DNA from 2 places in the Dysosmobacter welbionis genome. Region 2 is predicted to be linked to the other one. Evidence: predicted binding sites of a transcription regulator. Region 2 holds the regulator's gene; the other holds the start of a gene.

Region 1 (5,879 bases), 930 kb from region 2:
TGCCACCACGGCATCATCCACAAGCTGGTGGCAGAGTCGCTGGTGGAGCTGGGTCTGCTGGATGACGCCATCGGCGTGTGCCCCGTGGGCTGCTCCGTCTTCGCGTACAAGTATTTCAACTGCGACATGCAGGAGGCCGCCCACGGCCGGGCGCCTGCCGTAGCTACCGGCATCAAGCGCACCCATCCCCATCAGGCGGTGTTCACCTACCAGGGCGACGGTGACTTGGCCTCCATCGGCGCGGCGGAGATCGTCCACGCCGCCATGCGGGGCGAGAAGTTCACGACCATCTTTGTCAACAATGCCATCTACGGCATGACCGGCGGTCAGATGGCCCCCACCACTCTGATCGGCCAGAAGGCCACTACCTGCCAGGAGGGCCGCACCCGGGAGCAGGCCGGTATGCCCATCCGCATGGCGGAGATGCTCTCCACCCTGGACGGCTGCGCCTATGCCGAGCGGGTCTGCGTCACGGATATCGCCAACATCAACAAGGCCAAGAAGGCCATCAAGAAGGCATTCCAGAAGCAGATGAACGGCGAGGGCTTCACCTTTATCGAGGTGCTGTCCACCTGCCCCACCAACTGGGGCATGACGCCGCTGAAGGCCAATCAGTGGCTGAAGGACAACATGGTCCCCTACTATCCTCTGGGTGTCATCAAGGAGACGGCCCCGGAAGGCGCGGAGGTGAAATGAGATGAAAAAAGAGATCGTCATTTCCGGCTTCGGCGGCCAGGGCGGCCTGGCCATCGGCAAGAATCTGGCAGAGGCCGGCATGGCTGAGGGCCTGAACGTTACCTGGGCTCCTTCCTACGGCCCCGAGATGCGTGGCGGCACCGCCAACTGCTCTGTGGTGCTCTCCGACAAGCCCGTGGGATCTCCCGTGTTCGCCCATCCCACCGAGCTCATCGCCCTGAATGAGCCCTCCCTGGTCAAGTTCGAGGAGGGCGTTGTCCCCGGCGGCATGGTATTCGTCAACAGCGACGTGGTGACGGATAAAGTCTCCCGCACGGACCTGACGGCCTACTACATCCCCTGCTCCCAGATCGCCGACGAGGTGGGCAACCCCAAGGTCAGCAACATGGTGATGCTGGGCGCCTATGTGGCCGGCACTAAGGTGCTGAAGGCGGAGACCATCGAGAAGATGATCCAGGAGATGTTCACCGGCGCCAAGGCCAAGTTCGTCCCCCTGAACATCGAGGCGTTCCGCCGCGGCATGGCCTGCGTGCAGTGATTTGTTTCAGAGGGCCGGCGAGTTTGCTCACCGGCCCTCTCTCTTTGGCGGGCCCTGCGCTTTCTGTGCATTTTAACAGTTGACTTTGGCTGTGTATCAGCGTATAAAAGATATCATAGAAGAATATGGCTTTATATTGCGTGGAACGGGACACGCCGCGAAGATCTCTCCCCTCAGAGAGCTGCCGGACGGTGCGAGGCAGCGGGGGCAGCTTTGCTGGCCTCCCCCGGGAGCAGTGGGCGGAACAGAGCTTTCCCAGTACGCCGCACCGGACGCCCTCCGTTATCGGGGCAGACGAGCGGCCGCTGGACCAGCGGCAACGAGAGTGGTACCACGGAAGTTTGACTTTCGCCTCTCCTGTGCAGGGCAGGAGTGCGCGAAAGTCTTTTTGCTATCCCCCAAAACTTCAAACTATTTTTAAGGAGCGATCAATATGCTGGATATTCAAATCACCAAGACCACCAGCCCCAAGGCCAAGCCCGCGGACGAGAGCAAGCTGGGCTTCGGCAAGATTTTCACCGACCACATGTTCGTCATGGACTATGCGCCGGACAAGGGCTGGCATGACGCCCGCATCGTCCCCTATCAGCCCTTCCCCCTGGATCCCGCCTGCGTGATTTTCCACTACGCGCAGGAGATCTTTGAGGGCCTGAAGGCCTACCGGACCGCGGACAACACCATCCAGCTGTTCCGCCCCGACTGTAACGGCCAGCGGATGCAGGACTCCGCTGACCGGATGTGCATTCCCAAGATCCCTGTGGAGGACTTCGTCCAGGCCGTGAAGACCCTGGTGGAAGTGGACAAGGACTGGGTGCCCCATTCTGACGGCGCCTCCCTGTATATCCGTCCCTTTGTATTCGCCACCGATGTGGGCATGGGCGTCCACGCCAGCCGGAACTACACGTTCTGCGTCATCTGCGCTCCCTCCGGCGCCTACTATGCCGAGGGCATCGATCCCGTCCGCATCTACGTGGAGGACGAGTACATCCGCGCCGCGCCCGGCCTGACCGGCTTCACCAAGTGCGGCGGCAACTACGCCGCCTCCATCAAGGCCGGCGAGATGGCCGAGCAGCAGGGCTTCGCCCAGGTGCTGTGGCTGGACGGCGTGGAGAAGAAGTATGTGGAAGAGGTCGGCTCCATGAACATTATGTTCAAGATCGACGGCAAGATCTACACCGCCCCCTGCACCGGTACAGTGCTGCCCGGCGTCACCCGCCGCTCCATCATCGAACTGCTGAAGGACTGGGGCTATGAGGTCTGCGAGGAGCACGTGGCCATCGCCGACATCATGAAGGCCGGCCACGACGGCAAGCTGGAGGAGGTCTTCGGCACCGGCACCGCCGCCGTCGTCTCCCCCGTCAAGGAACTGGACTGGAAGGGCGACAAGGTCTTCATCAGCGGCGGCAAGATCGGCGAGCTGACGCAGAAGCTGTACGACACCCTCACCGGCATCCAGTGGGGCAAGCTGCCCGACACCAAGGGCTGGATCGTCCCCGTGTGCAAGGGCTGAGTTCCCATCGTCAAAAAGAGCGGAGCCGAAAGGCTCCGCTCTTTTCCTGCGTCCCGCTCAGGGCTGCTCCGCTTCATAACGCTTTAAAATGGCGGCCAGAGCCTCAGCCGGGATGTCTCCCACGGGGCGGATCGGCTCCGGATTTTGATCGTAGGGGGCGATGGGCTTTTCAAACCAGGCCACATCCCGCCAGGCGCCGCACTTGTACCCAGTGCTGCGGTAGGTGCCCAGCCGCCGGAAGCCCAGGGCTTGGTGGAGCCCCTCACTCTTTTCATTGGGCACGGTGACGCAGCCGTAGACCGTGCGGATGCCCTGCAGCCGCAGAATGTCTATCAGGGCGCCGTACAGCCGCCTTCCCAGCCCCCGGGAGGTGCATGAGCGGTCCAGATAGACGGACAGCTCCGCATTCCACTGATAGGCGGCCCGCTCCGCCTGGCGGTGGGCGTAGGCATAGCCCACGATCCGCCCCTTCTCCAGGCATACGAGATAGGGATACTCCCGGCCGACGGCGGCGATGCGTCCGGCAAATTCCGCCTCTGAGGGCAGCGCACACTCAAAGGTGATGGGAGTGTCCAGGTATTCTCCGTAGATCTTCAGCAGGGCGGCGCTGTCTGCTGGCGCGGCAAAGCGGAACGCCGGCGCTCCCGGGGCTTCTCTTTCAGCCATCTCCGCCGCCCCTTACGTCCTGGCATGAATCTGGGCGCCGCACTTGGGGCAGGTGATGACGATTTTCCCCTTGCCCACCGGCACCCGGCAGATGGTTTTACAGTTCTTGCAGGTGAAGTATTTGTGGGCCTTGTCCGCATGGCGGGCCTTGGCATTCTGGCGGCTGCTCTTCATCCGCCACATCCAGTTCACCCACCGCTGGTTTTCGCTCCGGCGCTTGGTGAGATTCCGGGAGAAGATGCGGAACAGGGCGAAGGCCCAAGCGGCGATGGACACCAGGTACAGCGCATTCCCCAGCCACAGATGATGGGGGGCCACAAACATGGAGACGAGGTCCAGAACCAGACTTCCCACCACAATGGCCAGGCTCAACTGGTCCACGCCGTTGCGTCCGTACATGAGCCGGGCCAGTGCGTTCCCGATTTTTTGAAAGACTCCCATAGATAAGGACTCCTTTTCCGGCGGCTCCTGCCGCAGGGTGTGATTCTGTCATTATTTTACACGCAAACCCACCGCCGCACAACCGTTTGCGGGCGGAATTTACAAATTGGTCATTTATTTGTTTTGTTCAAAGTGCTATACTGATTTCTGTTGAGAAAAAACACCAAAGGAAGTGCAATATCATGGCAAAACGGCAATTCAAGGCGGAGTCCAAGCGGCTGCTGGACCTGATGGTCAACTCCATCTACACCCACAAGGAGATCTTTCTCCGGGAGATCATCTCCAATGCCAGCGACGCCTGTGACAAGCTGTGCTACCAGGCCCTGACGGATGACGCCGTGGGCATGAGCCGCAAGGACTTCAAGATCGAGATCAAGGTGGACAAGGAACACCGGACTCTGACCGTCTCCGACAACGGCATCGGCATGGACAAGGAGGACCTGGAGAACAACCTGGGCGTCATCGCCTCCTCCGGCTCCTACAAGTTCAAGCAGGAGGTGGGGGACGACGCCAAGGACACCGACGTGATCGGCCAGTTCGGCGTGGGCTTCTACTCCGCCTTTATGGTGGCGGACCACATCACCGTGGTGACGAGGAAGTACGGCGCCGACGCCGCCTGGATGTGGCAGTCCTCCGGCGCCGACGGCTACACCATCACCGAATGCGAGCGGGATGCCGTGGGCACGGACATCATCATGCACATCAAGGCGGACACCGATGATGAGAAGTACAGTGAGTTCCTGGAGTCCTGGCGGCTCCAAGAGCTGGTGCGGAAGTATTCCGACTACATCCGCTTCCCCATCCGAATGGAGGTCTCCAAGACCCGCCGGAAGGAGGGTAGCCCCGACGACAAGCCGGAGTACGAGACGTATCAGGAAGAGGAGACGCTGAACTCCATGGTGCCCATCTGGCAGCGGCGCAAGTCCAGCGTGAAGCCGGAGGAGTACAACAAGTTCTATCGGGACAAGTTCCACGACTACGCCGACCCCCAAAAGGTCATCGCCGTGTCCGCCGAGGGCGCCGTCACCTACAAGGCGCTGCTGTTCATCCCCGGTGCCACGCCCTTCGACTACTACACCAAGGAGTACGAGAAGGGACTGCAGCTGTACTCCAACGGCGTCCTCATCATGGACAAGTGCGCCGACCTGCTGCCGGAGCACTTCCGCTTCGTCCGGGGGGTGGTGGACTCTCCCGACCTGTCCCTGAACATCTCCCGGGAGCTGCTCCAGCACGACCGGCAGCTGAAGGTCATCGCGGCCAACCTGGAGAAGAAGATCAAGAGCGAGCTTGGTAAGCTGCTGAAGGACGACCGGGAGGGCTACGAGAAATTTTGGAAGAACTTTGGCCGGCAGATCAAATACGGCGTCGTCAGCGAATACGGCGCCCACAAGGACCTGCTGCAGGATCTGCTGCTGTTCTACTCCTCCACGGAAAAGAAGCCCGTCACCCTGGCGGAGTATGTCTCCCGGATGAAGGAGGAGCAGAAGTTCATCTACTACGCGGCCGGCGAGAGCTTGGAGAAGATCGACAAACTGCCCCAGACCGAGGGCCTGCGGGAGTCCGGCACGGAGATCCTCTACTTCACGGAGGAGGTGGACGAGTTCTGCGCCCAGATCCTTCACACCTTCCAGGACAAGGAGTTCCGCTCTGTCCTGGACCAGGAGATCGAGGAGGGTGCCGAGAAGAAGGCCGAGGAGGCCGCAGACGCCCACAAGGCCGTGTTCGACTTCGTCAAGGAGACCCTGGGAGATCAGGTGAAGGAGGTCAAGGCCAGCGCCCGGCTGAAGTCCCATCCCGTGTGCCTGACGGCAGGGGAGGGCCTGAGCTTTGAGATGGAGAAGTATTTCCAGGCGGTCCAGCCGGACAGCGCCATCCGCGCCGAGCGGATTCTGGAGCTGAATGTGGAGCACCCAGCTTTCCAGGCCCTGGAGGCCGCCGTGACAGCGGACCCGGAGAAGGCCAAAAAGTACGCCACGCTGCTGTACGACCAGGCTCTGCTGATCGCAGGTCTGCCCCTGGAGGATCCCT
Region 2 (5,879 bases):
AACTGCCGGCGGCGCGCAATCATGCGTGCTCGCAACAAGAAGATGAAGGAGGGTACTACTGCATGATCGAAATTGAAAAGCCCCAGATTGAGTGCATCGAGACGCCGGGGGACGCCACATACGGCAAGTATGTGGTGGAACCGCTGGAGCGCGGCTACGGCACCACTTTGGGCAATGCGCTTCGCCGCATTATGCTTTCCTCTCTGCCCGGCACGGCCCCGACCACCATCAAGATCGCCGGCGTGCAGCATGAGTTCTCCACCATCCCAGGTGTCAAGGAAGACGTGACGGAGATCGTCCTGAATGTGAAGGGCCTGCTCACCAAGCTCCACTGCGAGACGGTGAAGACGGTCTACATCGAGGCGGTGGGCCCCTGCGAGGTCAAGGCCGGCGATATCAAGGCCGACGGCGAGGTGGAGGTCCTGAATCCCGACATGCACATTGCCACGCTGGACAACGGCGCGACGCTGAACATGGAGATCACCCTGTCCCACGGACGCGGCTATGTGCCTGCGGACCGCAACAAGCCGCAGCAGAACGTGATCGGCGTCATCGCCGTGGACTCCATCTACACCCCCGTGTATAAGGTCAACTACACCGTGGAGCCCACCCGTGTGGGTGCTTCCAGCGACTTCGACAAGCTGACGCTGGAGGTCTGGACCGACGGGACCATCTCTGCCCGGGACGCCGTGTCCTTGGGTGCGAAGATCCTGTGCGACCACTTCACGCTGTTTACCGACCTCTCTGAGAACGTGGGCAGCAAGCCCACCGTAGTGGAGAAGGCGGAGGCCCAGCGGGACAAGGTGCTGGAGCTGACCATCGAAGAGCTGGATCTCTCCGTCCGCAGCTTCAACTGCCTCAAGCGTGCCAACATCAACACCGTGGAGGATTTGATTTCCAAGACGGAGGACGAGATGATGAAGGTCCGCAACCTGGGCCGCAAGTCCCTGGAAGAGGTCATCAACAAGCTGGCGATGATGGGACTCCATCTGGCTGACGAAGATAACAACAACTGATTCCAATGCCGGCGGACGTTCCCCGGCTGACCAAAATCCTGATAAGGAGGAAACCAAAATGCCCGGAACTCGGAAACTTGGCAAGCCCACTGACCAGCGCATGGCGATGCTGCGTCAGCAGGTGACGGATTTCCTGGACAACGGCAAGATGGAGACCACTCTTGCCCGCGCCAAGGAGATCAAGCCTCTGGCTGAGAAGATGATTACCCTCGGCAAGAAGAGCGACCTGGCCGCTTATCGGCAGGCTATGAGCTTCATCACCCGCGAGGATGTCTGCAAGAAGCTGTTCAAGGAGATCGCTCCCAGCTATGCAGAGCGCAACGGCGGCTACACCCGCGTGATCCGCACCGGCGTGCGCCGCGGAGATGCCGCGGAGACCGCCATCATCGAGCTGGTGAAGTAAGAACCCGCAATCAAAAAAGCCCTTTGTCATGGGAACCTAGGACCTGTGACAAAGGGCTTTTGATTGTTCTTGTGGACCTGAAGGAGATGTGATACAATGGAAGCGAAGGGGGAGATCTCTATGCGCATGGTTCACTGTGAGGACTGCGGAAAGCGGTATGACTACGATGTGGATGGCTTCTGCCCCCGGTGCGGGGCCTTCAACCAGCCTGTCTGGGTCCGGAGCGGCGGGACCGCCGCGGCCGCTGAGTCCCCTGCGGCACAGCAGAAGCGGACAGGGAGGCTCCAGCGGGAACTGGGAGAAAATCTCCGTCAGGCAGAGATGGCCATGGGCCGGCTGCTGAAGGAGCAGTCCCACGGTCGACGGCTGCCCGGCGGGGACTTGTGAGCGCCCGGCAGCAGAGCAAAGGAGGGAACATCTGTGAAGAAGATTTCCTGCGCTTCGTGCGGCAAACGGTATGATTGCGATGCAGACGGCTTCTGCCCCCGGTGCGGGGCCTTCAATCAGCCTGCAGGGGACGGAGACGCGCCGCAGCTCGAGAAGAAACCGGAATTTCAGCAGAGGGAGAAGCCCGCAGCACGCGGGCGAAAGAGAGCCCATTCAGCTGCCAAGGAGGGGGGAGTGCTTCTGGGACTGGAAGTGGTGTCAGATCTGGCAGTGGACCTGGTGGGAGATGCCATTTCTGACCTGTTCTCCTGACCGTCTATGCAGAGCACCGAACGGAATATGAGATGAAGGAAGCGGGCGGGGCCCGCTTCCTTTTTTCGTGTTATGAAAAAACAGGAGAAAATTTTAACGGGTGTAAATTTTCAGCTGCCGCGCAAACTACCGCTGCATGAATGAGGAGGTGTGGGCGCGATGTGGAGAGGTCGCCTGTTTTTTCTGTGCCTTGCCCTGGCACTGCTGTCCGGCTGCGCGCCGGGCGGCCCTGTGGCGGAGGCTGGGGCAGATGCCCAGCTCCCGGCGGACAAGCTGATCGCCATTACATTTGACGACGGCCCACGCCGGAACACTACCGAGCGGCTACTGGACGGCCTGCAGGAGCGGGGGGCAAGCGCCACCTTTTTCCTGATTGGCAAGCAGATCGAAGGCAATGAGGACCTGGTCCGGCGGATGCAGGCAGAGGGCCATCAGGTGGGCAGCCACACCTGGAACCATGTACGGCTTCAGGGGATCTCCCGGGAGACGCTGCAGCGGGAGGTAGGCCGTACAGAGGAGACGCTGGAAGCGTTGCTGGGAGGGGGGCCATATTGGCTCCGCCCGCCATACGGGGCCGTGGATGCGGCGGACCGGGAGCTGCTGCAGGTGCCCATGATAAAGTGGTCCATCGATCCCAGGGACTGGGAAAAGCTCAATACAGCCCAGGTGAAGGCGGCGGTCCTGGAAAATGCGGCCCCCAATCAGATCATCCTGCTCCATGATATCTACGATACCTCTGTGGACGCGGCACTGGAGATTGTAGATACGCTTCAAGGGGAAGGCTACCGCTTCGTGACGGTGCAGGAACTGCTGGAAGCCAACGGTATCCAACCGGAGGCCGGTGTGCTGTACTGCTCCGGCGACATATAAAAAAGCGCCCGGTGTGCTGGCACACCGGGCGCTTTCAGCGCGAAATCAGCCCTGCAGGATCAGCAGGACCAGCGTCAGGATCAGGAAGATGGCCCCAACCCATTTGGTGGCGCGGGCCAGCTTGGCGTCCAGAGTCTTGGCCTTGTTGCGGGACAGGAAGGAGTCGGCCACACCGCCGATGGCACCGGAGAGGCCGGCGCTCTTGCCGGACTGGAAGAGCACGATGACAATGACTGCCAGACCGCAGAGAAGCTGCAGGATCGTGATGACGAGCGTTAAAGCGTCCATACAGGATAACCTCCAAAACTTTCAGCCATGCAGCGCATGGATCATGATTTCACAGATGTTAATGATACCATAGTTTTCTCTGTATTTCAAGGGGATTTTGCAAAAAAGCAGACAAATCAAAGCTATGCGGAAGCGTACGGACAGACGACAAAAAAGTTTGAAAATGATGGAACAAATGTTTGCTTTTCCTGCGGCGTTGTGGTATAATACAGCCAGAAATCCAGCGGAGGTGGACACGTATGCGGGAGCTCTCAAAGATGCAGCAGAAAATCTACGAGTACATTGCCGCCTGTATCCGGGAGCAGGGCTACCCCCCCTCGGTGCGGGAGATCGGGGAGGCCGTGGGGCTGAAGTCACCCTCCACAGTCCATTTTCACCTCAAACGGCTTGAGGAGGCAGGCGTCATTGAAAAGGGCGCCGGCAAGGGCCGCGCCATCACGCTGCGGGAATCTCCTAAGCCTGAAAATCAGGTCCCAGTGGTGGGCAATGTGGCGGCCGGCAGCCCCATTCTGGCGGAGGAGTGTATCGAGGACTATTTGACCTTCGATACCGCCGGTCGGCCCGGGGAGTATTTTGCCCTGCGGGTCCGGGGCGAGTCCATGCTGAACGCAGGCATCCTGCCCGGCGACCTGGTGGTGGTTCACAGCCAGCCCACTGCGCAGCACGGTGAGATTGTGGTGGCTCTGATCGATGACGAGGCGACGGTTAAGCGCCTGTCTCTGAAAAGCGGTCAGGTATGGCTGCTGCCGGAGAATGAGGCATATTCCCCCATTGACGGCACCTATGCCCAGATATTGGGCAAGGTGGCCGCCGTGGTGCGGCGCTATTGAAAGGCGCGGAAGCGCGCAAAGAAAGGGCGTGATGGAAATTTTCCATCACGCCCTCTGTTTTCCAAATCCGGCGGTCACGTCCCGGAGGAATGGGGCCTCCGCCGGACCAGCTGGGGCGCAGGGCCGTCCTGCAGCTCCTGGCGCAGCTTTTCCAGCGCCCGCTTTTCGATGCGGGATACATAGGACCGGGAAATCCCGAAGGAGGCGGCAATTTCCCTCTGGGTCAGGGGGATGGTGCCGCCCAGCCCGTACCGCAGGCGAATGATCTCCGCCTCCCGGGTGGTCAGACGCTCCCGGATGATCTGGTGGAGCCGGAGCGCGCTGTCCCGGTCGTGGATATCGTCCAGCATGGTGTCATCCACGCCCACCACATCCATCAGCTGGAGGGCATTGCCCTCCTTGTCTGTCTCAATGGAATCCGACAGAGAGACTTCTCCCTGGAGCTTTTTCTGGCTGCGGAAGTACATGAGAATTTCGTTTTCAATGCAGCGGGCGGCGTAGGTGGCCAGGCGGGCGCCCTTCTCCGGGTCGAAGCTGGAGATGCCCTTGATGAGGCCGATGGTGCCGATGGAGATCAGGTCCTCCTGATCGGCGCTCTGGGTATAGTATTTCTTGATGATGTGGGCCACCAGGCGCAGGTTCCGCTCGATGAGTACATCCCGGGCCTCCTGATCTCCCTGGGCGTAGCGGCGGAGATATTCCCGCTCCTCTGCGGCGGACAGCGGCTTTGGAAACGACCCGCCGCCGGACAGGCGGAGTGAGAAGAGCAGCGTGTTGGCGAAGAGCAGCAGTGCGGCAGACAACATAGAATCCCTCCCTGTACCATCATTCCTATGCCGGGCAGGGAAGTCCCCATGCGGAAAGCCCTTTGACGGGGCGGCGGGCTGTGGTATACTGGTCTCATCGGACAGAGGAGGGACGGTATGGGCTATCTGGTCTACATCCTGCGCTGCGGGGACGGCACACTGTACACAGGCTGCACCAACGACCTGCCCCGCCGCCTCCAGGCCCACCAAAGCGGGCGGGGCGCCAAGTACACCCGCAGCCGCCTGCCGGTGGAGCTGGTCTACCAGGAGGCGGTGCCGGACCGGTCTGCGGCCCTGCGGCGGGAGGCCGCCATCAAACGGCTGGATCGCAGGCGGAAGCTGGCCCTGATCGCGGCCTTCCGACCGGGGACGGCGGAAAAATGAACAGAACGTAAAATGCGGGAAAAATGCTGACAACCCCTACACATCAGGGAGAAAACGTGCTATCATATATAAGTTGAATTATGCGTTTTTCGGCGGGGGCAGCCCACCGGCAGAGAGGAGGAGGCCATGAGACAGCGAATACAGCGGATGCTGACGGCAGCGGTCGGCCTGCTTCTGCTTCTGTCCGCCAGCGGCTGCGGATTTTCCTTTTCCCCCACGGACCTGTACAGCCTGCCGCAGCTGCCGGAGGAGTACACGGAGCTGAACAGCTCACTCAACCAGCTGCTGGAGAGCGGGGCGGAGTACGCGGCCCCCGTCTCCGGCAGCAACATCCAGCCCGTGCAGCTGGAGGATCTGGACGGAGACGGCGAGGAGGAGGCGCTGGCCTTCTTCCGCAACTCTGCGGATGAGAAGCCCCTGAAGATCTATATCTTTACCGCCGGAAAGCAGGGATATGAGCAGGCTGCCGTCATTGAGGGCACCGGCACCAGCATTTACAGCATTGCCTACGAGGATCTGGACCAGGACGGCCGGAAGGAGCTGCTGGTGGGCTGGCGGGTCAATACGGACCTCCTGGCCCTCT

Evidence for each region. Region 2 encodes LexA, which represses DNA repair genes until DNA is damaged. Its sites were predicted from a motif close to CNAACANNTGTTNG; they were not measured.
Region 1: EIO64_RS11185 (ribonuclease P Rpr2/Rpp21/SNM1 subunit family protein) is a predicted target of LexA. The motif match lies at 3,927-3,940, and genes of this name have one in related genera.

The regions. Positions count from the first base shown of each region.
Region 1 is NZ_CP034413.3:2,091,565-2,097,443, forward strand. It holds gene EIO64_RS11165 (thiamine pyrophosphate-dependent enzyme) at 1-696, shown strand, start outside; gene EIO64_RS11170 (2-oxoacid:ferredoxin oxidoreductase subunit gamma family protein) at 698-1,234, shown strand; gene EIO64_RS11175 (branched-chain amino acid aminotransferase) at 1,668-2,744, shown strand; gene EIO64_RS11180 (GNAT family N-acetyltransferase) at 2,802-3,410, opposite strand; gene EIO64_RS11185 (ribonuclease P Rpr2/Rpp21/SNM1 subunit family protein) at 3,423-3,851, opposite strand; gene htpG (molecular chaperone HtpG) at 4,034-5,879, shown strand, end outside.
Region 2 is NZ_CP034413.3:1,157,874-1,163,752, reverse strand. It holds gene EIO64_RS06180 (DNA-directed RNA polymerase subunit alpha) at 63-1,016, shown strand; gene rplQ (50S ribosomal protein L17) at 1,075-1,419, shown strand; gene EIO64_RS06170 (hypothetical protein) at 1,516-1,806, shown strand; gene EIO64_RS06165 (hypothetical protein) at 1,840-2,118, shown strand; gene EIO64_RS06160 (polysaccharide deacetylase family protein) at 2,278-2,988, shown strand; gene secG (preprotein translocase subunit SecG) at 3,034-3,276, opposite strand; gene EIO64_RS06150 (hypothetical protein) at 3,304-3,483, shown strand; gene lexA (transcriptional repressor LexA) at 3,516-4,106, shown strand; gene sigK (RNA polymerase sporulation sigma factor SigK) at 4,181-4,912, opposite strand; gene EIO64_RS06135 (GIY-YIG nuclease family protein) at 5,030-5,296, shown strand; gene EIO64_RS06130 (FG-GAP repeat domain-containing protein) at 5,423-5,879, shown strand, end outside.